DNA from 4 places in the Guyparkeria halopsychrophila genome. Region 4 is predicted to be linked to each of the others. Evidence: predicted binding sites of a transcription regulator. Region 4 holds the regulator's gene; each other region holds the start of a gene.
The links. The regulator FliA, encoded in region 4, starts transcription of late flagellar genes. The targets are predictions, from matches to a motif close to GCTAAAGTTNNNNNNNNNNCNGCCGATA.
Positions count from the first base shown of each region.

Region 1: ABGV18_RS01850 (methyl-accepting chemotaxis protein) is a predicted target of FliA. The motif match lies at 2,375-2,402, and genes of this name have one in related genera.
Region 2: ABGV18_RS03160 (methyl-accepting chemotaxis protein) is a predicted target of FliA. The motif match lies at 2,939-2,966, and genes of this name have one in related genera.
Region 3: flgM (flagellar biosynthesis anti-sigma factor FlgM) is a predicted target of FliA. The motif match lies at 622-649, and genes of this name have one in related genera.

Region 1 is NZ_JBDODP010000002.1:169,469-174,585, reverse strand. It holds gene ABGV18_RS01855 (cation diffusion facilitator family transporter) at 1-522, shown strand, start outside; gene ABGV18_RS01850 (methyl-accepting chemotaxis protein) at 704-2,326, opposite strand; gene ABGV18_RS01845 (hypothetical protein) at 2,607-2,741, shown strand; gene ABGV18_RS01840 (sulfite exporter TauE/SafE family protein) at 2,844-3,572, shown strand; gene dusA (tRNA dihydrouridine(20/20a) synthase DusA) at 3,627-4,634, shown strand; gene ABGV18_RS01830 (hypothetical protein) at 4,631-5,117, opposite strand, start outside.
Region 2 is NZ_JBDODP010000004.1:90,121-95,237, reverse strand. It holds gene acs (acetate--CoA ligase) at 1-3, opposite strand, end outside; gene xerD (site-specific tyrosine recombinase XerD) at 847-1,752, shown strand; gene ABGV18_RS03165 (disulfide isomerase DsbC N-terminal domain-containing protein) at 1,928-2,713, shown strand; gene ABGV18_RS03160 (methyl-accepting chemotaxis protein) at 3,086-4,726, shown strand; gene ABGV18_RS03155 (NAD-dependent epimerase/dehydratase family protein) at 4,918-5,117, shown strand, end outside.
Region 3 is NZ_JBDODP010000002.1:191,632-196,748, reverse strand. It holds partial or broken gene flgA (flagellar basal body P-ring formation chaperone FlgA) at 1-566, shown strand, start outside; gene flgM (flagellar biosynthesis anti-sigma factor FlgM) at 750-1,067, shown strand; gene flgN (flagellar export chaperone FlgN) at 1,227-1,724, shown strand; gene rsmD (16S rRNA (guanine(966)-N(2))-methyltransferase RsmD) at 1,729-2,334, opposite strand; gene ftsY (signal recognition particle-docking protein FtsY) at 2,510-3,754, shown strand; gene ABGV18_RS01940 (ATP-binding cassette domain-containing protein) at 3,992-4,663, shown strand; gene ABGV18_RS01935 (permease-like cell division protein FtsX) at 4,660-5,117, shown strand, end outside.
Region 4 is NZ_JBDODP010000002.1:37,523-42,639, forward strand. It holds gene flhA (flagellar biosynthesis protein FlhA) at 1-566, shown strand, start outside; gene flhF (flagellar biosynthesis protein FlhF) at 610-2,139, shown strand; gene ABGV18_RS01185 (P-loop NTPase) at 2,136-3,029, shown strand; gene ABGV18_RS01190 (RNA polymerase sigma factor FliA) at 3,026-3,748, shown strand; gene ABGV18_RS01195 (chemotaxis response regulator CheY) at 3,862-4,248, shown strand; gene ABGV18_RS01200 (protein phosphatase CheZ) at 4,258-5,028, shown strand.

The sequences.
Region 1 (5,117 bases), 130 kb from region 4:
GCCGGCTACGGCCTGACCTGGATCGACCCGGTCTTCGGCGCCCTGGTGGGTGTTTTCGTTCTTTATAGCGCCTGGAAAGTCGGCCGGGAGGCGCTCGATCACCTGATGGACCGCGAGGTGCTCGACGGCACCGAGATGCGCATCGCCCAGATCGCCACCACCCACCCGTCCGTACATGCCGTCGACCAGATCCGCACCCGGCTGGCGGGACAGACCATGATCATCCAGCTGTACCTCTACCTGGACAATCACATCGACCTCGACCGCGCCCACCAGATCGGCGACGAGGTCGAGACCAAGCTGCTGCGCACCTTCCCCGGCGCCGACGTGATGATCCACGAGGAGCCCCTGTCGGCGTGGGAGCCGGGGCGCGGGCCGTCGCCGCAATTGCGCATCGAACCACTCACCTCCCGCCGACCGCGTGCCGGCCACTGCGAGACCTGCCGAGATCTGACCGACACCCGGCCCAGCCTCTGGCGACGGGTGCCATTCGTTCGACGCCTGGGCCGCGGGCCCCTCTGATCGTCAAGCCGCGGCTACGGGTCGACGGCAGCCCCTGAGCCCAACCACAGAGCACGGCATTACCTCAATCGTTGATCGGCCCGCCCCTCAGGCGTGACCACCGACACGGTCCCACGGACACAGCTACGAAAAAGGCCGGCAACACGTGCCGGCCTTCGTTCGTGGTGCCGCCGATATCGCGTCAGGTCTTGAAGCGATTGACCAGGCCATCCAGGTTTGCCGACAACCGGGTGAGATCGCCGCCAGCGGTGGATACCTGCTGCGAGGCATCGTCGAGCTCCTCGCTCTTGGCGCGAATGCGCTCGAGGTTGCGGTTGACCTCCTCGACCGTGGCCGACTGCTCCTCGGCGGCGGTCGCGATCTGCATGGTCATCTCGTTGATGTGATTGACGTGGCGCACCACCGCGTCCAGCGACTCGTCGGTCTCGTTGACCGCATCGAGCGTGGCCTTGCCCTGGGTCTGGCTGACTTCCATCGCCTCGACGGTCCGATGCGCCCGATCACGCAGGCCGTCGATGATGCCCTTGATCTCCTCGGTGGACTGCTGCGTGCGGCTGGCGAGGTTGCGCACCTCCTCGGCCACGACCGCGAAGCCTCGGCCCTGCTCGCCGGCGCGGGCCGCCTCGATCGCCGCATTCAGCGCCAAGAGGTTGGTCTGCTCGGCCACGCCCTGGATGACATCCAGCACCTTGCCGATGTCCTTGGTCTGCGACTCGAGCTCGCCGATCGATTCGGCGGTATTGCGCATCGAGCCCATCAGCTCATGCACGGTATCCATCGAGCGCTTGAGTGCCTGTTGACCGTTGTGCGTGACCTCTTCGGTCTCGTTGGAGGCACTGGCGGTCTGATTGGTGTTCTCGGCGATCTCGCGCGTGGTGGCGGTCAGTTCCTCGATCGCCGAGGCCACCATCTGGGTCTGCTCGTTCTGCTCGTGCGTGCTCTCGCGCGACTGGCGCGTGATCATCGACATTTCCTCGGCCGAGGCCGCGAGCTGGCCAGTGGAGTCGGTGATCTCGTGGACCAGGTTGTGGATGCGCTCGACGAACCGATTGAAGCCGCGCGATAGCTTGGCGAACTCGTCGTTGCCGGTCACCGGCAGGCGACGGGTCAGATCGCCCTCGCCCTCGGCGATGTCCTCCATCGCGCGAAGCACGTGATGGATGCGTCGGGTGAAGGTGGCCATCACCAGCACCAACAGGAAGATCCCCAAGGCAAGTGCCACGGCCCCGATGAACAACGTCGCTGCGCGCGCCTCGATCATGTGCGTCTCGGCCGCCTCGGTACGCGCATCCTCCCTCTCCTTGGCCGTCGCGATCAGCGCCTGGATGTTCTTGCGGATCTGCTGCCAGTCGGGATGCTCGTCCTGCACCAGTATCTGTTGGGCGCGCTCGATGTTGCCGGCATTGACCTGATCGAACACCGCCAGGCGAGCCGCCATCACCCGCTGCCAGCGGGTCTCGATGTCATCCAGCAAGCCCTGGGCCTCGGCATTGCCCTTGGACGTCAGTGATCGCGCCTCGGCCAATGCCGCGCGAACGACCTCGTCGGTCATGCGGGTGACCTTGATTGCGGCCTCCAGATTGGGACGGAAGACCTTGTTGCGGGTCGCCACGCCACCCAGCAGGCCATTGCTCATGATGTCCTGCAACGCCGCGACGCGGGCGTTGTCCTGTTGCTGAACCTGCAAATACCGCTCGGAGATGGAATCCATCTGGAACAGCGCGTAGCCGAGCGCACCGATGAACAGTACGGCGGACACGGCAAACGCCAGCAGGATCTTGGTGGTGTTGTTCAACCGGTTCATTACGACTCCTTGAGACCGAGGGCTTGCGAGAATGTGATTCGATCGGCTTTTCGGCCGAGGCCGGCCACTCTTTAGCCAACCCATGCAAATAAGCGAAACCATATAAAAGCCGGCCGCAGCGCCATTTCAGCGGGGGCGAATTTGAAGACGCCGGAGAGTACACTGCGCGTGCGTCGGGCCGACTCACGATTTGTGATGCGCCCATAAGCAGAGATTGCGACGGAAGAGCTACCATGGCCGACGCGATGCCCGCTGCCGACAACCTGCAAATTGATTGGCCATGGTGAACGCACAACGGGCACAGCAAGTGGGTGTGCGCACACAGAAACAGGCGATGAAGAGGCAGGAACAGGCAATGGCGCCGTTGATCGGCTCGATCGGTCAGGGCGGCGCTCAGATCACCACCTGCGCCTGATCCGGGCCCGCCATTGGCAGCGCCGCTGGAGCGGTAGGCCAAGGGTTCCGTCATCCCCGGCCCCGCCGGGGATTGTTCGTTGCCAGCCCGAGAGAAGGTCCCGTGGACGACATCACCCTGCTTCAGTTGCTGCTGGCCAACCTCGCCATTTTCGCCGGCGCGTTCCTGCAAGGACTGGCCGGTTACGGCATCGGCACCCTGTCGGCACCGTTGCTGTTTCTGATCAGCCCGCTGTTCCTGCCCGGGCCGCTGATTCTCAACGCGGTGTTGCTGACCATCCTGATCCTGTGGCGCAGTCGATCGAGCTTGAGCTTCCGCCCGGTGCGTTTCGCCATCGGCGGCGACATCGCCGGCACCCTATTGGCGGTGGTCACGTTGGCCTTTCTGAGCGCGCGGGGCTTCGAACTGGCCTTCGGCATCCTGATCCTGCTGGCCGTGCTGTTGAGCGTGGTCGGCCTTCACCCGGCCCTCAATCCGCGCAATAGCGTGATGGCCGGGGCCGCGTCGGGCTACATGGGCACCATCACCGCGGTGGGTGGGCCGCCGATCGCCCTGATCTACCAAAACCAGCATGGCCCATTGGTGCGCGCCAATCTCTCGGCCTTCTTCCTGTTCGCCAGTCTGGCCAGTGCCGTGGCGCTGTTCTTCAGTGGTTTTATCGGTTCACGCGAATGGTGGCTGTTCGCGACCCTCCTGCCGGGTACGCTCGCGGGGTTCCTTGTCTCGGGCCACCTGGTCAATCGCATCCCGTTCGGCGCCTTGCGGCCGATCATCCTCGGCATCGCGGCGATTGCGGGTGTGAGCGCGATCATCAAGGCCCTGCTGCCCTGACGTCAGGCGCCACCACCGCTACAATGCCGCTCCCTGCGAGAATCACATGCCGTCATGACCGATCCGATCCCACCAACCGCCAACGCCACAACGCAGCCGCCTAACCCCTGGCGCTTCTGCATTGCCCCGATGCTCGACTGGACTGACAGGAACTATCGCTTCCTGGCCCGGCAACTGAGCCGACATGCGCGGCTGTACACGGAAATGGTCACCACCGGCGCCCTGCTCCACGGCGATATCGAACGCCACCTGCGCTTTGATGCCAGCGAGCACCCGGTCGCCCTGCAACTGGGCGGCTCCGATCCGCAGGCCCTGGCAACGGCGGCACGGCTCGGGGCCGAGTGGGGCTATGACGAGATCAATCTCAATGTCGGCTGCCCCAGCGACCGGGTGCAGAACGGGGCATTTGGCGCCTGCCTGATGGCGCAGCCGGCGCTCGTGGCCGACTGTATTGCCGCCATGCGCGACGCGGTCGACGTACCGGTGACGGTCAAGAGTCGCATCGGCATCGACCACCAGGAAACCTATGAGGAATTCCGTGAATTCGTCGACATCGTCGCGGACCAGGGTGGTGCCGAGGTGTTTATCGTCCACAGCCGCAAGGCGTGGCTGGCCGGGCTTTCGCCCAAGCAGAATCGCGACGTGCCGCCGCTGCGGCCCGAATTCGCCACGCGGCTCAAGCAGGAGCGACCGGATCTGACCGTGGTACTGAACGGTGGACTGACGGAGGTCGAGTCGATGCAGGGCGCACTGGACGAGGTCGATGGCGTGATGGTCGGCCGGGCGGCCTACCAGAACGTCGGCCTGCTCGCCGATATCGATGCTGCCCTGTTCGACGACGGGGAGACCACCGACCGGCTGGCTGCCCTACTGGCGTATCGAGAATACGCGGCAGCCGAGATCGCCCGCGGCACGCGCCTGCCCACGCTGATCAAGCCGATACTCACGCTGTTCCAGGGACGCCCCGGTGCCCGCGCCTACCGTCGCCACCTGAGCGAACAGTCACCGCGACGCGCCGATGACCCCAGCGTCATCGACGAGGCGATCGAGCTACTGCGCTAACCCCGCCGCTGCTGGCAAACCGTTAGCCCGTCCAACTCGAACGCACTGCCAAAGCCGTTGACGTAACGCCCTGCTCCCAGATGAAAGCCGAGCAGGTGAAAATCCCCCAGCCCGCACAACAGCTCGACGGTCTTGCCGTGACGGTCCCGCAGGCGGGCCGTGACCTCGGCAAACCGGGATGCCTCGCGGTCGACCGACTCGACCTGCGCCGTCCATTGGGCACGCTCGCGGGCGAAGGGGTTGCGGGTGGCCGACTGGTCGGCCAGCAGGGCGACACGCGCCTCGCGCCCCTCCAGCAGGGGTCGCGTGTGGGCGGCGAACTCGCTGGCGAGTACCCAGAAGGCCCCGTCGTGATGGACGAAAGGCAGGCTGCCGATCTCCGGTGCGGTCCCCGGTGGCGATTCCCTATCGACGGCCACGGCCAGCACGAGGGCCGACTGCCCCGCCAGAAACGCCGCCAACCGCTCCTCCTCTGCCGCCAGA
Region 2 (5,117 bases), on a different contig from region 4:
CATATAGACTCCATCGGTAATCGTGTATCGGTAGTCAGGGCGCCTGCACGCAGCAAACGCCGCCCCGGCTCAAGACCCGGGCAATCGCACCGCGCAAGATTAGCAAAATTCCCCGCGTGGCTGGGAAACAACCTTCCGCACCATCGACTGACTTAGCAACAACATCCGGAACAAATCCGCAAAAACAGCCGCTAACCGATTGGTGGAAAAGGAATTGCGACAAGCGGATTTCACTTATGCACAGAAGCTGTGGATAACCTAGTGGAAAACGCGCCGACAACTACCCCGGACAAAGCCCGATCAGGCAGTTGCACTGATTGCGCATTTTTTGGCCAACACGATCGACCCATTCCGCGACAGGCGCTAACCTATTGTTTTTGAGCGGACTTGACCTCCACCAGACCAACTGGCCGACTATCGGCGCCACAGGGCTTGGCACCAGCGCACCCGCTGTGGTAAGTCGGCATAAAAGCCGGCCTGATTGTGGATAAAAACGTGGACAACCGGTCTGAAAAGTGGGGAATCCCCGCCGATCCGTTGGCAGATCAAGCGTTTCGCTGCCACGGTTCCGATTCCACAGCGTCATACTATTGGCCGACTCAGGGAACTTTGCACGAATCCGACAACACCCTGCTCGCCTTGAGCCGGGAATCTGCGGCGTCGCGTGACCCGTCCATGGACCTCGTCCTTCGGGCCGGTGACTACCGGCCTGCCGATTCGGTTTCATCCTTGGAAAGCGAACGACTCTTCCGCGGCGGACGAGCGCCTAGCACCGGCCCGGCTCAAGACGCGCAGGGTGTTATCGAATTCTAGATGCCCACCACAAATGCACCGAGGGCCAGCCCGATGCAGGACGACGAATTGATCACGGCCTTCATCGAGGCCCTGTGGCTGGAGGAAAACCTGGCCGACAACAGCCGCGCGGCCTATCGACGCGACCTGGAACTGACTGCGCGCCGACTATCGGGGGCCGCCGCACTGGACGAAACCCGGGCCCTGGCCGATGCCGACGGCAATGCCCTCAACCGCCTTCTCGGCGAGCGGCTGGCCGAGGGCGCGGCCCCGCGCTCCGTAGGCCGCATGCGTTCCGCCCTGCGCCGCTTCTACGCTTGGGCCAATCGCGAGGGCCTGATCCGGCCCAACCCGGCGACTGACCTGCCCGCACCGCGCCGGCCGCGCGCCCTGCCGGTCGATCTCAGCGAGGCCGACGTCGAGGCCCTGCTCAATGCGCCGGACACGAGCTCGCCGCTGGGCCTGCGCGACCGGGCCATGCTCGAGACGCTCTATGCCACCGGCCTGCGGGTTTCAGAGCTGGTCAATCTCACGCTTAACGAGATCCACCTCGTCCGCGGCCTGGCGCGCATCACGGGCAAGGGCGGTCGCGAACGCCTGGTACCGATCGGCGACGAGGCGATCGACTGGCTACACCGTTACCTCAACGAGGCCCGACCGGCCATGCTGGGCGAGCGGCAGGCCGCCGCGGTGTTCGTCACCAATCGCGCCACCCCCCTGACACGCCAGGCCTTCTGGTACCGGCTCAAGCACCATGCCCGCCACGCCGGGATGGCGCGCCTGCCCTCGCCCCACACCCTGCGACACGCCTTTGCCACGCACCTGCTCAATCACGGGGCCGACCTGCGCGCCCTGCAGATGCTGCTGGGACATGCCGATCTGTCGACCACCCAGATCTACACCCACGTCGCCACCGCTCGCCTGCAGGCCCTGCACGCCGAGCACCACCCACGCGGCTGACGCCATTTCAGCGGCGGTGGGGCACCAATCAGTCCTTATGAGAGACGCCTTGCCAAATCGCCCGCGGCACTCCACAAATCAACGTTCGAATTCTCCCGGCGACTCACTAATGACACAATGGAACCCTGACGACACTCGACACTCCAAGTCGAGCCTCCGGCTCAGCAATCCGGACATGACCATACAAACCCAGGTTGATTACACGATGCGAAACACCCGTTTTCCGCTTGCCACCCGTTGCGGCCTGACCGCCCTGCCACTGGCTTTTGCCCTGGCCTTGCCGACCACCGCGGTTCTGGCCGACAGCAAGGAAGCGATCACCGCCAGCATCCAGAAGCACATGCCGGGCGTACCGATCGACTCGATCGAGGAGACACCCGCCAAGGGCATCTACGAACTCACCTCCAACGGCCAGATCGCCTACCTCACGGGCGACGGCAAATACCTGATCGCCGGCGACCTGATCGACGTGGCAAACCAGCAGAACCTGACGCAGGCCAAACAGCAGTCACAACGCCTGGTATACCTCAAGGACGTTTCGGCGGAGCGCAAGCTCGTTTATCCCGCCGACGGCGACACCAGGCACGCGATCACCATCCTGACCGACCCGACCTGCCCGTTCTGCGACAAGCTCCACAAGGAACTGCCGAAACTGCGTGAGGCCGGCGTCGAGGTGACCTACATCCTCACGCCGCGGCAGGGACCGGGCTCGAAGGGCTTCGAGGTCTCCTCGAAGGTCGCGTGCGCGGATGACCCGAAAGAGGCGCTCGAACGCGCCATGAAGGGCGACTCGGTCGACGCCGAGGCCTGCCACAACGACATGATCAAAGAGAACCTGGCGCTCTCCAATCGCCTCGGCATGAGCGGCACCCCGTACACCATCCTGCCCAACGGGGCGGCCATGCCCGGCTATCGTCCGGCAAACATCATGCTGCAAGCAATCGAGCAAAGCGGGCGTTAACCGATCCCCACGCTCGACGACGGCAAGCCCCGCGACCAGGCATTGGCGCGGGGCTTTTTTATGACGCCACTGAACCCAAAGCGGACGTCAAACCATTGACCCTCGATCGGCGCGGTTGGCGTCGCTTGCCGAAAAACAACTATCTACCCGCACTTTAACCCTAGGCACGGTTCTGGCTAGAACTACCTCCGCGCGCACCGCCGTGGACGAAAAGTCACACGCCTCGCTAAAGTCGGGCGCCGGTCGACCGATAGAACCAACAAGACGAGCGAGAGCCCCTCACCGCCGCGTCACTTCATTGACCCGCGCGCTGGTGTTTGCCGGAGTGACGGCAGGGCGACTCAAGCCACCATTAGGAGCATTGCCACCACCATGACGATCAAGGCCAAACTCATCCTTCTCGTGGTCCTCGCCGGCGCAGCTACCGTCGGCACCAGCCTTTTCGGTATCTATGCCGAACTCAAGGGGCATGAACTCGCCGAGAAGAACCACGATTTGCGCATCATGCCGATCGACTACGTCGGCACGTCGGTGCAGTTGCTCAATCAGATAACCACGCAGTCGCTGCTGGCCCTGCAACACGATCCGCAGGGGAGCACCGCCGCGATGCACGCCCACGGCATCGACCAGCACATGGATATCATCCGCGAGAACCTCGCGGCATTGAAGGAAGTCAACGCCAAGATCGCCGCCATCGAGCACCGCCAGACCGTATCCAACGAGGCGCAGCAGGCACTGTTCGCCACCCAGGACGAACTGGTCAACGTCGCCTTCCTGCCGCTGATCGAAAAGCTCGAGGAAGGTAACTACATCGGCGCCCAGGCCCTGCTGATCCTCACCCTCACCGAGGTATTGCCGCGCTTCGAGCAGGCCGCGAGCGAGTACGAGGGCATCCTGCGTGGCAACATGGAAGAAGAGCTTGCACGCACCAGCGAGCGGGTCGAGCAGGACGTGATGATCTCGATCGGTATCACCGTGATCAACGTGCTGATCATCATCGTTATCGCCGCCTGGATCATCCATGGCGTCACCCGTGGCCTGAAGGCGGCCGACCGCTTTGCCACCAACTTCGCCGAGGGCAACCTCAACGAGCCGGTGCAACTCGACAGCCGCGACGAGATCGCTGACATCATCACGCACATGAACACCGCGCGAGAGTCGTTGCGTGACACCCTCAAGCGCATCGGCGAGGCCTCCGAGCAACTTGCCTCAGCCGCCGAAGAGACCTCGGCCGTCTCCGAGCAGACCGATCGCGGCGTCGCACGGCAGATGCAGGAAATCGAGCAGGTCGCCGCGGCCATGAACGAAATGACCGCGACCGTCGAGGACGTGGCCCGCAATGCCTCGGACGCCTCCCGAAGCGCCCAGACCGCCAACGACTCGGCCAAGCATGGCCAGACCATCCTCGGCAATGCCGTCAACGCCGTGGGCATCCTCTCCGACGAGATCCGCCAGTCCTCGGACACCATCGATTCGCTCAAGGCCGAGTCCGAAGAAATCGGCAAGGTGCTGGACGTAATCGGCGCGATTGCCGACCAGACCAACCTGCTGGCGCTCAACGCCGCCATCGAGGCGGCCCGTGCCGGCGAACACGGTCGCGGTTTCGCCGTGGTCGCCGAGGAAGTTCGCGCGCTGGCCTCGCGCACCCAGGGCTCCACCGAGGAGATCCACGGCATGGTCGAGCGGCTGCAATCACGTTCCAACGCCGCCGTGTCCGCCATGCAGCGCGCCCACAACCAGGTGGGTCACAGCACCCAGGCGATGTCGGAAACCGAGGCGGCCCTGGGCGAGATCGCCCAGGGGGTCAACGGCATCAACGACCTGAACTTCCAGATCGCCAGTGCCGCCGAGCAGCAGAGCGCCGTGGCCGAGGAGGTCAACCGCAACGTCCAGACCATCTCGCAGATCAGCGAGGAGTCGGCACAGGGCGCCACCCAGACCAAGACGGCCTCGGCCGAACTCGCCCGGTTGGCCGAGGAACTGCAGGCCCGACTCGCGCGCTTCAAGCTCTAAGCACAGCCAGCGCCAAGGCCGAAATGCAGCGACCCGCCTCACGGCGGGTCTTTTTATGCTGCCTGGGAATCAAGCGGGGCACTGCCAAGCGGGCACTGCCAAGCCTGGCCACGGCTGTTCCACGCGTGCAGGCGCGAGGAACAGCGGCTAGGCTGGATGCCCCGACCACAAACTCAACGACGATCCATCGCATGCAATCCAACGCTCGACCCAATCGCACCTCCGTTGTCCTGATCGGCTATGGCGATATCGCGCAGCGACTCGCCAATCGACTGGCGGATCATGATCTCGTCGCCATTGCTCGGCATCAGATAGAACGCCCCGAGGGGCGCCTTGGCAAATGGGCCACCTGCCCGATCGACCTGGACGACGAGACTGCCATCCCGCTTGA
Region 3 (5,117 bases), 150 kb from region 4:
GTCAGGTCACCCTGCGAGCCGGGCGTCTCGACCCGAGGCTGCGCCTGGGTGTGTGCGACCAGGCACTGGAAATCAACGAGGGGCGCCCGCTCAATCTCAATCGCGGGCACCAGACGGTAAAGGTCAGTTGCCACGGCAACTCGCCCTGGCGCATCTACGTTCCGGTCGAACTCACCCGGCGCCAGCAGGCGGTGGTCGCCGCCCGACCACTGGCTGCCGGTAACGTGCTCAGCCTCGAGGATCTCGATGTGGCAACCGTGGATGCCAACCGCGCCCGACGCCAGTACTACACCGATCCCGCGGAACTTGTCGGCATGAGGGCGACCCAACCGCTACAGTCGGGTCAATTGGTGACCGCGCATAACCTGGGCATCAACGCCGTGGTCGAGCGGGGCGATTTCGTCTCCATCCAGGTCGGCCATGGCGGGTTCGTGGTGGGCTCGACCGGCGAGGCGCAGGCGCGCGCGGGCGTGGGCCAGCGAGTCAAGGTGAAAAACACCGGCTCGGGCATGGTGATCGAAACGGTCGTCATCGACAGTCGCACCGTCGAGGCGATCGGCCACTAAACCGACGACACAAAATCGACGATGATGGCCCGCTTTCAAAAGTATTTAAGTCGGCGCTAAAGTTTTTCGCCAACCGGCCGATGTTCAAGGGCGACAAGACATTTTGAGTTAACCTAGACGCCTGCCAGCCGGGCCCGTGCCAAGGCGCGGACACATTGTCCGAGACAGGAAGGATCAAGCACCATGGCAAACGAAATCAACGGCTTTGGCCCGCGCAATCTGGGCCCGAATGCGTCGCTGGACTCATCCCGCAACCGGGCCGAGTCCAAGGGCGCGAGCCAGCAAGCAACCGGCAACGCGACGACGGGCATCAAGGAGGATGACGCCGTGACTCTCTCCAGTGGGGCTTCCCAGCTCCAGGAAATGGGCCAGGCGTTGGCCGAATCCGCCCCCTTCGATCAGGGCAAGGTCGATCGCATCAAGGACCTGATCAGTCAAGGCGAGTACCAGGTCGATTCCGGTCGCATCGCCGAGAAGCTGCGCCAATTCGAGACGCTGTAATCGCCTAGGCGATCAGGGCGTCGGCTGAACCCGGCACAAGACACCCCGGCGGGATGACCCGAACCGGGGTGCTTCTATTGGGCGCGGACAATTCGTATGCTCACGCTGACTCCACGGCATCCATGAACATCAGGCAGGAACGCCAAGCAGGCTCTCAAAATGACCCAATTCGATACCCGCGCGCCCGCCGATAGAAACACCTCGTCCACCGACTGGCTGGCCGACATGCTCAAGCCGGCCCGGGCCCTGCTTGACGACCACCAGGCACTCGACGCCCTGCTGCGACGTCAGGAAACCCCGTCACTCGACGAGTTCGACCAGGTCTTTGCCCAGATCCGTGACCACAATCAGGCACTGGCCGAGGCCGAGCAGGCTCGACTGGAGTGGTTGGCGGCCGCAGGCGAGACCGACACGCAAACGGCACTGGAACGCGAGGACGCGTCGGCCCGCGCCACCTGGGAAGAACTGAAGGACATCGCCCGCCGCTTCCGTGACCTCTCGGAGGCCAACCTGATGGCGCTGCGGCGCATCGATCATTTCCTCGGTGAACGGATCGACTTCCTGATCCAGCGCGACGAGCCGGCCGGCTCGCTCTACACCGCCGGCGGCACCGAGCGCAACGCCGGCAATCGTGGCCGAACGCTGGGCGACGCCTGAGAGATCAAGCCTCTCGCTCGAGCAATAGCGAGCGGCTCTCACCCGCCCGCGTTTCGCGGCTCACGACAAACCCATCCGGAAGCCTCAGGGACTCGAGCGCCGCCCCCTCGACAAACACCCGCGCATCCTCGGCCAGCCAGGACGCGTCAGCCAGGGCATCCAGTGCCCCCTGCAGCAAATCCGGCTGACGGAACGGCGGGTCGAGAAAGACCAGATCGATCGGCCCGTCCAGCGTTTCGGGCACCGAAGCCAACCAATGCCGGGCATTCATGGCCCACACCGAGAATCGTTCCGGCGAGGCATCGAGGCGGGCCAGGTTCTCTTCCAGTGCCCCGGCCACCCGCGCCGATCGCTCGACGAATCCCACCCAGGCCGCCCCTCGTGAAAGTGCCTCGATGCCCAGCACGCCGCTGCCGGCAAACAGGTCGAGCACGCGCCATCCCGGCACGCTCTGCCCCAACCAGTTGAACAGCGTCTCGCGCACGCGGTCGGGTGTGGGGCGCAAGTCACGCGCCGATGGAAAGCGCAGGCGCCGGGACCGCCATTCCCCGCCGATAACGCGCACCTGCTCGCCGCGCGCCGGACCTCGCCCCTTGGGGGTACTGGGCATGAAGACTCTCCTTGCCGATCACTGATGGATGATGGGCCGAAGCCCTTTGGCCGCTGCCGGTGGCCCGTGACCGGGGCCGCCGAGCAATGGCTGCATGATAAACTCCGTTGGCGCCACGCGGGGCACCGCTGCGCCCTGCCAATCATCGGCCGCGAACCCAGGTACCATCGATTCCATGTTCGGATTTCTCAAACGCAAGAAGCGCAAGAACGAAGCCGCCGAGGTCCAAGACGAAGCCTCCCAGGAGAGCACCGCGGCCACCAAGGCCGGTGACGCCACCCCTGCCCCGGCCGAACCGACTGCCGACACCAACCTGTCGGCCCCGCCCGCACCTGAGCCGCCGCCCGAAATGGCCCGACCGGCCAAGCCCGCCGTGGCCGACGAAGAACCGGCTGCCGAGCCAGAACCGAATGGTGACAGCCTGCGTCAGGAATCCGTCGCCCAGCCGGCACCCCCCAGCAAAGCGCCCGCCGTGGCGACCTCCAAGCCGGAGCAATCCGGCTCGCTGTTCAGTCGACTGGCCAAGACCCGGTCGGGGCTGACCGAGGGGCTGGGCGATCTGTTCCTCGGCAAGAAACAGATCGACGATGATCTGATCGAGGAACTGGAAACGCGGTTGATCATGGCCGACGTGGGTCAGGCGACGACGGCAGCCCTGATCGCCGAGTTGACCGACGAGGTCAGCCGCAAGCACGTCAACGATCCCGAGCACCTGTTCGAAACCCTCCACCGCCTGATGGTCGAGCGCCTTGAGGCGGCTCAGCCAGCCGAGCCACCGGCACGCCGGCAACCGGGGCGGCCACACGTGATGGTGGTCTGCGGCATCAACGGCGGCGGCAAGACCACCAGCATCGGCAAACTCGCGCATCGCTTCAAGGCCGAGGGTCGTGACGTGACACTGGCCGCTGCGGACACCTTCCGCGCCGCCGCGGTCGAGCAACTGATCAGTTGGGGCGAGCGCAATAATGTGCGCGTGATCGGCGAGCCGGGCCGCGGCGATCCCGCCTCGGTCGCCTTCGACGCCGTGAGCTCGGCCAAGGCGCGCAGCAGCGACCTGTTGATCGTCGACACCGCCGGGCGGTTGCACACACAATCGGGCCTCATGGACGAACTCGGCAAGCTGATCCGCGTGATCTCCAAGGCCGAACCCGAGGCCCCCGACGAGGTGCTGCTGGTGATTGATGCGAGCATCGGTCAGAACGCACTGGTGCAGGCCCGGCAGTTCAACCAGGCCGTGAAGCTCACCGGCCTGATCGTCACCAAGCTCGACGGCACGGCTAAGGGCGGCATCGTGTTCGCGATCGCCGACGAACTCGGCCTGCCGATTCATTTCATCGGCGTGGGCGAGAAGGCCGAGGACCTGCGCCCATTCGAGCCGCGCGCCTTCGTCGATGCCCTGCTCGACCGTCAACCGGACTGAGGCACGGGCGCCTCCAAAACCGTCATGAGCAAGTTCGAGTGCCAGTTCAGAGTGCAAGGAGCCGCGCAGTGAGCGACGAGACATATCAAATTGATAGGCGGATGCAGGCCATCCGTGGCCTGCCTGCTTCGCACGCGCCCCGCACGCCCCGCTTTGCTCCCCGCAAAGCGGTAGGAGCGAACGAGCACGCGACGCCGCAATCGAACGGCGCAATAGGTTTTCGAGGTGCCCGCTGTAATGATTGAGTTCGCCAATGTATCCCGCCGCTACGCCAACGGACAATTCGGCCTGCAGGACATCAACTTCCGTCTGCCCGCCGGTCGAATGGCGTTTCTTACCGGCCATTCCGGGGCCGGCAAGTCGACACTGCTGCGCCTGATACCGGCGCTCGACCGCCCCACCTCGGGCAAGGTGCTGATCGGCGGCTACGATCTCAACAAGATGGGACGGCACCAGTACCCAAAGCTGCGCCGGCAGATCGGCGTGGTGTTCCAGGACCATCACCTGCTGACCGACCGGCCCGTGTACGACAACGTCGCCCTGCCACTGCAGGTCTCCGGCTATTTGCCCGGTGACGTCCGGCGGCGCGTCGATGCCGCGCTCGACAAGGTCGGGCTGCTGGGCCGGCAACGCGCCCGGATCGAGGAGCTCTCCGGCGGCGAGCAACAGCGGGTCAACATCGCCCGGGCGCTGGTCAACCGGCCACGCATTCTCTTGGCCGACGAACCCACCGGTAACCTCGACCCCGAGCTGTCACGCGACATCTTCGACCGCTTCTTCGAATTTCACGCCGTCGGCGTGACCGTGCTGATCGCCAGTCACGACATCGAGCTGCTCAAGCAATACCCCGTGCCGCGTATCGCCCTCAACGAAGGGCGCATCAGCGCCTTCGAGGAGGCCGAATCATGAGCGGGCCGACAACCAGCGACGCTCGCGGCAACAGCGAGAAAAGCCGCCGCCCACTCGCGGCCTGGCGGCGCCATCATCGCCAGTGCCTGCGCGGCGCCTTTGCGCGACTGATCCGCCGCCCGGTCGGCGCCTGGGCAACCATCCTGGTACTGGGCGTGGTGCTCAGCCTGCCGGCCCTGGTGATGACCCTTGGCCACCAGGTCGAGCGACTGGGCGCCATCTGGATGAGCGATGCCGCCCGCATGGACATCTACCTCGCCACCGATACCGACGAGGACGCACGCGGGACGCTACGCGACTGGCTCGACCGACAGGCCACCGTGGCCGAGCAGCGCGTCATCCCGCCCGCGGAGGGTCTGGCGGCACTGACCGAACGACTGCACATCGATGGCATGGACGCACTCGAGTCCAATCCGTTGCCCTGGGTGATCGAACTGACCTTGAGCGACGCGCG
Region 4 (5,117 bases):
AGTTGCTCGACACGCTCAAGCAGAACTCGCCCAAGTTGGTTGAGGATCTGGTGCCCAAGACCCTGCCGATGACGACCATTGTCGAGGTGCTCGGGCAGCTGCTTTCCGAGCGGATTCCGATCCGCGATATCCGCACGATTGCCGAAACCTTGACGATCCAGGGGCAGCGCACCCAGGACGTCGGGGAATTGACGGAGAGCGTGCGCATGGCGCTGGGCCGGATGATCGTCCAACACATCAATGGCTTGGCGCCGATCGTGCCGGTGATCACGCTGGATCCACAGTTGGAACAGCTCTTGCTTAATAGTACCCAGCGCGGGAATCAGGCCCCCGGAATCGAGCCCGGCCTGGCCGAGCGGCTGCACAAGTCGCTCAAGGATGCGGCCGAGCGTCAGGAGCAGAGTGGCAATCCGGCCATTCTCCTGGTGGCTCCACAGATTCGCAGCTGGCTCTCGCGCATGGTCCGGCATTCGATCCCGACGCTCAGCGTGCTGAGCTATCACGAGATACCGGACAACAAGGAAATACGCGTGGTGGCGAGCGTCGGCAACCAGAACGATGGCTGACAACTCGACCGCACAACCCAACCGCTAAGGGTCTGGTGGATACATGAAAATCAAGCGAATCATCGCCAGTGACATGCGTGAGGCCATGCGCCAGGTGCGGCGCGTGTTCGGTGACGAGGCGGTCATCCTCTCCAACAAGCCGGTCTCCGGCGGGGTGGAGGTGATTGCCGCGATGGACTTCGACGAGAAGGCGATCCAGCTGGCAGCCGCCCAGCAGTCGGCCAGCCGGATTGCCGGGGCCTCGGAGCGGCCAGCGGTCAAGGCCGAGCGCGCCGCGCCGGAACAAGCGCCGCGTCCGGCGCAGCCGACTGCGGCCGAGTCCGAGCGGGACGAGGCCGGCGATACCGCGCCCAAGACCACCGCCGAGATGCTTGCCGAGCGTAGCCGGCGAGCGGAATCGGCTGGTTCGACCGCGTCGGCCGGCGCCGGCAATGCTGCCTCGTCCCCGGGCGAGACCGACGACGACCGCGCCGCGTTCTCCGAGGCGCTGGCCGCCTGGAGCGAGCAGCAGGCCGGCGCGTCCGCCGAGTCCGTTGCGACAGAGGTTGCCGATGAGCCGGTTGCCCGCTCGAGCAAACGAACCCCGTCCCACTGGGACTGGCTGGTCGAGGATCAGGGTGCGGCCGAGGGCCAGCTGTCGACGCTGACCGAGGAGGTGGCGCAGTTGCGAGACCTGTTCGAACGGCAACTGTCGGTAATGGAGTGGCATCGTTTCAGCCAGGCGCACCCCGCCGAGGTCTCGACCGTCCAGCGGCTGCAGGATATCGGGCTGCCGACCGGGCTGGCACGTGATCTTGGTCGTGCCGCGGCCCAGGCCAAGCCCGACCGCGCCTTCGTCGAGGCACTCAAGATGCTGGGCGAGCAGCTCGAGCATCGTGCCGAGGACCCGGTCGAAGCCGGTGGCGTCTATGCCTTCGTCGGCCCGACCGGCGTGGGCAAGACCACCACGCTGGCCAAGCTGGCCGCCCGCGCGGTGCTGCACCGTGGGCGCGACTCGGTGGCGCTGATCAGCACCGATCGCTTTCGCATCGGCGCCCAGGAGCAGTTGCGCAACTACGCGCGTATCCTTAATGTGCCGCTGCATATCGCGCGTGACGAAACGCATCTGGCGCAATTGCTCGAGGCCGTGTCCGATCGGCACCTGGTGCTGATTGACACCTCCGGGATGTCGCAGCGCGACTTTCGTATGATGCAGAAACTCGAGGCCCTGATGGGCGCGGGCGAGGCGGTCAAGCTGCTGCTGGTGCTCTCGGCCAATGCCCAGTACCCGGCACTCGAGGACGTCAAGAAACGCTTCGCCGGGCTGCCTTTGCACGGCACGGTGCTGACCAAACTCGATGAGACCGTCCTGCTCGGCGGCGGCTTGGCTGCCCTGGTGCGCCCGCTGGCCGGTGTCGACGGCGAGCCGCGTCGTCTGCCGCTGGTTTGCGCGGGTGTTGGGCAGCGCGTCCCGGAAGACCTCTGGTTCCCGAAGGCGGCCGATCTGATCAAGCAGGCCCTGGAAATGGGCCAGTCACAACTCGAACACACCGACCGGGATGATCCGCTGTGGATGCTCAATCAAGCCGGATGACAACCCAGCCCGCCATTAGCGGCCACGACCAGGCCGACGGGGCGCGCCACGCCAATGCCAATCGCCCGGTGCGGGTGATCGCCGTGACCAGCGGCAAGGGTGGCGTGGGCAAGACCAATGTCTCGGTCAATCTGTCCGTGGCACTCGCGCGCAGCGGCGAGCGGGTGGTGCTGATGGATGCCGACCTGGGACTCGGGAACGTCGACGTTCTGCTTGGTCTACAGTCGCGGGGCAATTTGTCCCATGTGCTTGCCGGCAAGGCGACCCTCGACGAAATCATGCTCGAAGGCCCCGAGGGCATCGGCATCCTGCCGGCGGCCAGCGGGGTGGCCAGCATGGCCGGCCTGACGGCCGCCGAGAACGCCGGGCTGATCTCGGCCTTCTCCGGCCTGCGCTGGCCGGTCGACACCCTGGTGGTCGACTCGGCCGCGGGCATCGCCGACTCGGTGGTGCGCTTCGCCGAGGCCGCCAGCGAGGTCGTGGTGGTGGTCTGTGACGAGCCGGCCTCGATCACCGATGCCTACGCAGTCATCAAGGTGCTCTCGCGCGAACATGACGTGACCCGCTTCCACGTGGTGGCCAACATGGTGCGTGATGCCGCCGAAGGGCGACGTCTGTTCGAGAAGCTTTCGGTGGCCGCCAAGCGATTCCTCGACGTGACGCTCACCCACATGGGGTCGGTGCCGTTCGACGATTACCTGCGTCGGGCCGTGCAGCGTCAGAAGACCGTCGTTCAGCTTTACGGCGGTGCCAAGTCGACCCAGGCATTCACGGCGATGGCGGACAAGGTCAACCAGTGGCCGGTGCCACGCGGGCCGAAGGGGCAGTTGCAGTTTTTCGTCGAGCGACTGGTGAACAACGCCGAGCTGGACCCCGAGAACCTGTTATGAATGCACGCGCCATGTATCAGAACGTTCAGGCCGGATCGACCGAGGCCCTGGTGGCCAAGCACGCTGATCTGGTCAAGCGGGTGGCCTTTCACCTGCTCGGGCGTCTGCCCTCCCACGTCCAGGCCGAGGATCTGATTCAGGCGGGCATGGTCGGGCTGCTCGATGCCGCCCGCCTGTTCGATGGCGACAAGGGCGCTTCGTTCGAGACCTACGCCGGCTTGCGCATTCGCGGCGCGATGCTCGACGAGGTGCGCCGCAACGACTGGGCACCGCGCTCGGTCTACCGTCGCCAGCGGGAAATCGCGCAGACGGTAGCCGCCATCGAGTCCGACACCGGTCGCGAGGCCCGAGATGCCGAGGTCTGTGAGCGCATGGGCATCACCCTCGACGAATACCACGCCGCCATCAGCGATTCCTCCTCGGTGCACGTGGGCTCGCTGGATCACGGTGGCGAGGGGGAAAACGAGACCTTCGACATCGCCGATCTCAACAGCCAGCAACCCGACGAGGCACTGGCCGAGGGGCATTTTCAGCGCGACCTGGCCGGTTGCATCGATGAACTACCCGAGCGGGAAAGACTGGTGATGTCCCTGTACTATGTCGAGGAACTCAATCAGAAAGAGATCGGCGCGGTGCTCGGCGTGAGTGAATCGCGCGTCTGCCAGATTCACAACAAGGCGATCATGCGGCTCAAGACCGCGATGAACGCCTGGAAATAGCAGGTCGGGTGCGGAAAGGGCTCAATCTTTTCCGGTTGGCGCCGATAGAACCTCATACCCACGTTCGAACAAGGCAATCTGCCTGGTACTGACACACGATCCCAGGGGCGAAAATGGACCGAAACATGAAGATCCTCGTGGTTGACGACTTCTCCACGATGCGTCGGATCATCAAGAACCTCCTCAAGGAGCTTGGCTTCACGAACCTCGAGGAGGCCGACGATGGCCAGACGGCATTGCCACTGCTCAAGCAGGGCAATTTCGATTTCCTCGTGACCGACTGGAACATGCCGGGAATGACCGGCATCGACCTGTTGCGGGCGGTCCGTGCCGACCCGGAGCTCGTCAGTCTGCCGGTGCTCATGGTGACCGCCGAGGCCAAGCGCGAGCAGATCGTGCTCGCCGCCCAGGAGGGCGTGAACGGCTACATCGTCAAGCCGTTCAACGGGGCCACGCTCAAGGCCAAGATCGACAAGATCTTCGAACGCGTCGAATCATAGGGGCGCGGAATGACTCAAGCACGAGAGCATGAATTTCAGCCGGTGGTCGGCCGTGAGAAGCGATTGGCCGACGCCCGCGCCTTGGTCGAGGCGATCGAGAACGAGGACACGCCGGCAGAGGCCCAGCTGATCGGTGAGCTCACCGCCGCCTACTCGGGCAACATCTTCGACGAGGTCGGTCGGATGACGCGCGAGGTCCACGACACCCTCAAGAGCTTTGCCGAGGACGAACGGCTCGGGGTGCTGGCCGAGGACGAGATGCCGGACGCGCGGGACCGCCTGCGCTACGTGATCACCCTGACCGAACAGGCCGCGACCCGCACCTTGTCGATCACCGAGGACGCCACGCCTACGGCCGAGCAGATCGTCGATCGCTCGCAGCGTCTCAAGGACGAACTGGCTAAAGTCGCCGCCAGCGAAGCCGATAACGCTCGCCTGGGGGGAGTGGTCGAGTCGATGTCCCGCTACCTGGACTCGGCCACGACCTGTGGCGAGCGACTCAAGGGTCAGCTCACCGAGATCATGATGGCCCAGGAGTTCCAGGATCTGTCCGGTCAGCTCCTGATGCGGGTGATCGACCTGCTCGAGCAGCTTGAGGAAAAGTTGGTCGGGCTGTTGCAGATTACCGCCCCGGTTCGTGGCGCCAAGGCAGAAGACGGCAAGTCGGCCCCGGCCGAGCGTGCCGAGGATGGCGTCGGGCCGCAACTGCCCAGCGCCGGCGACAACGTGGTCAAGAACCAGGACGACGTCGACGATCTACTCGCCAGCCTGGGTTTCTGACCCGGTCGGTCGAGGGAAATGCCCCGCCTAGCGGGCCGGGCAGGAACGTGGCGCTCCGCGCTGGGGCGTCACAGAGCGAATGAGAGGCA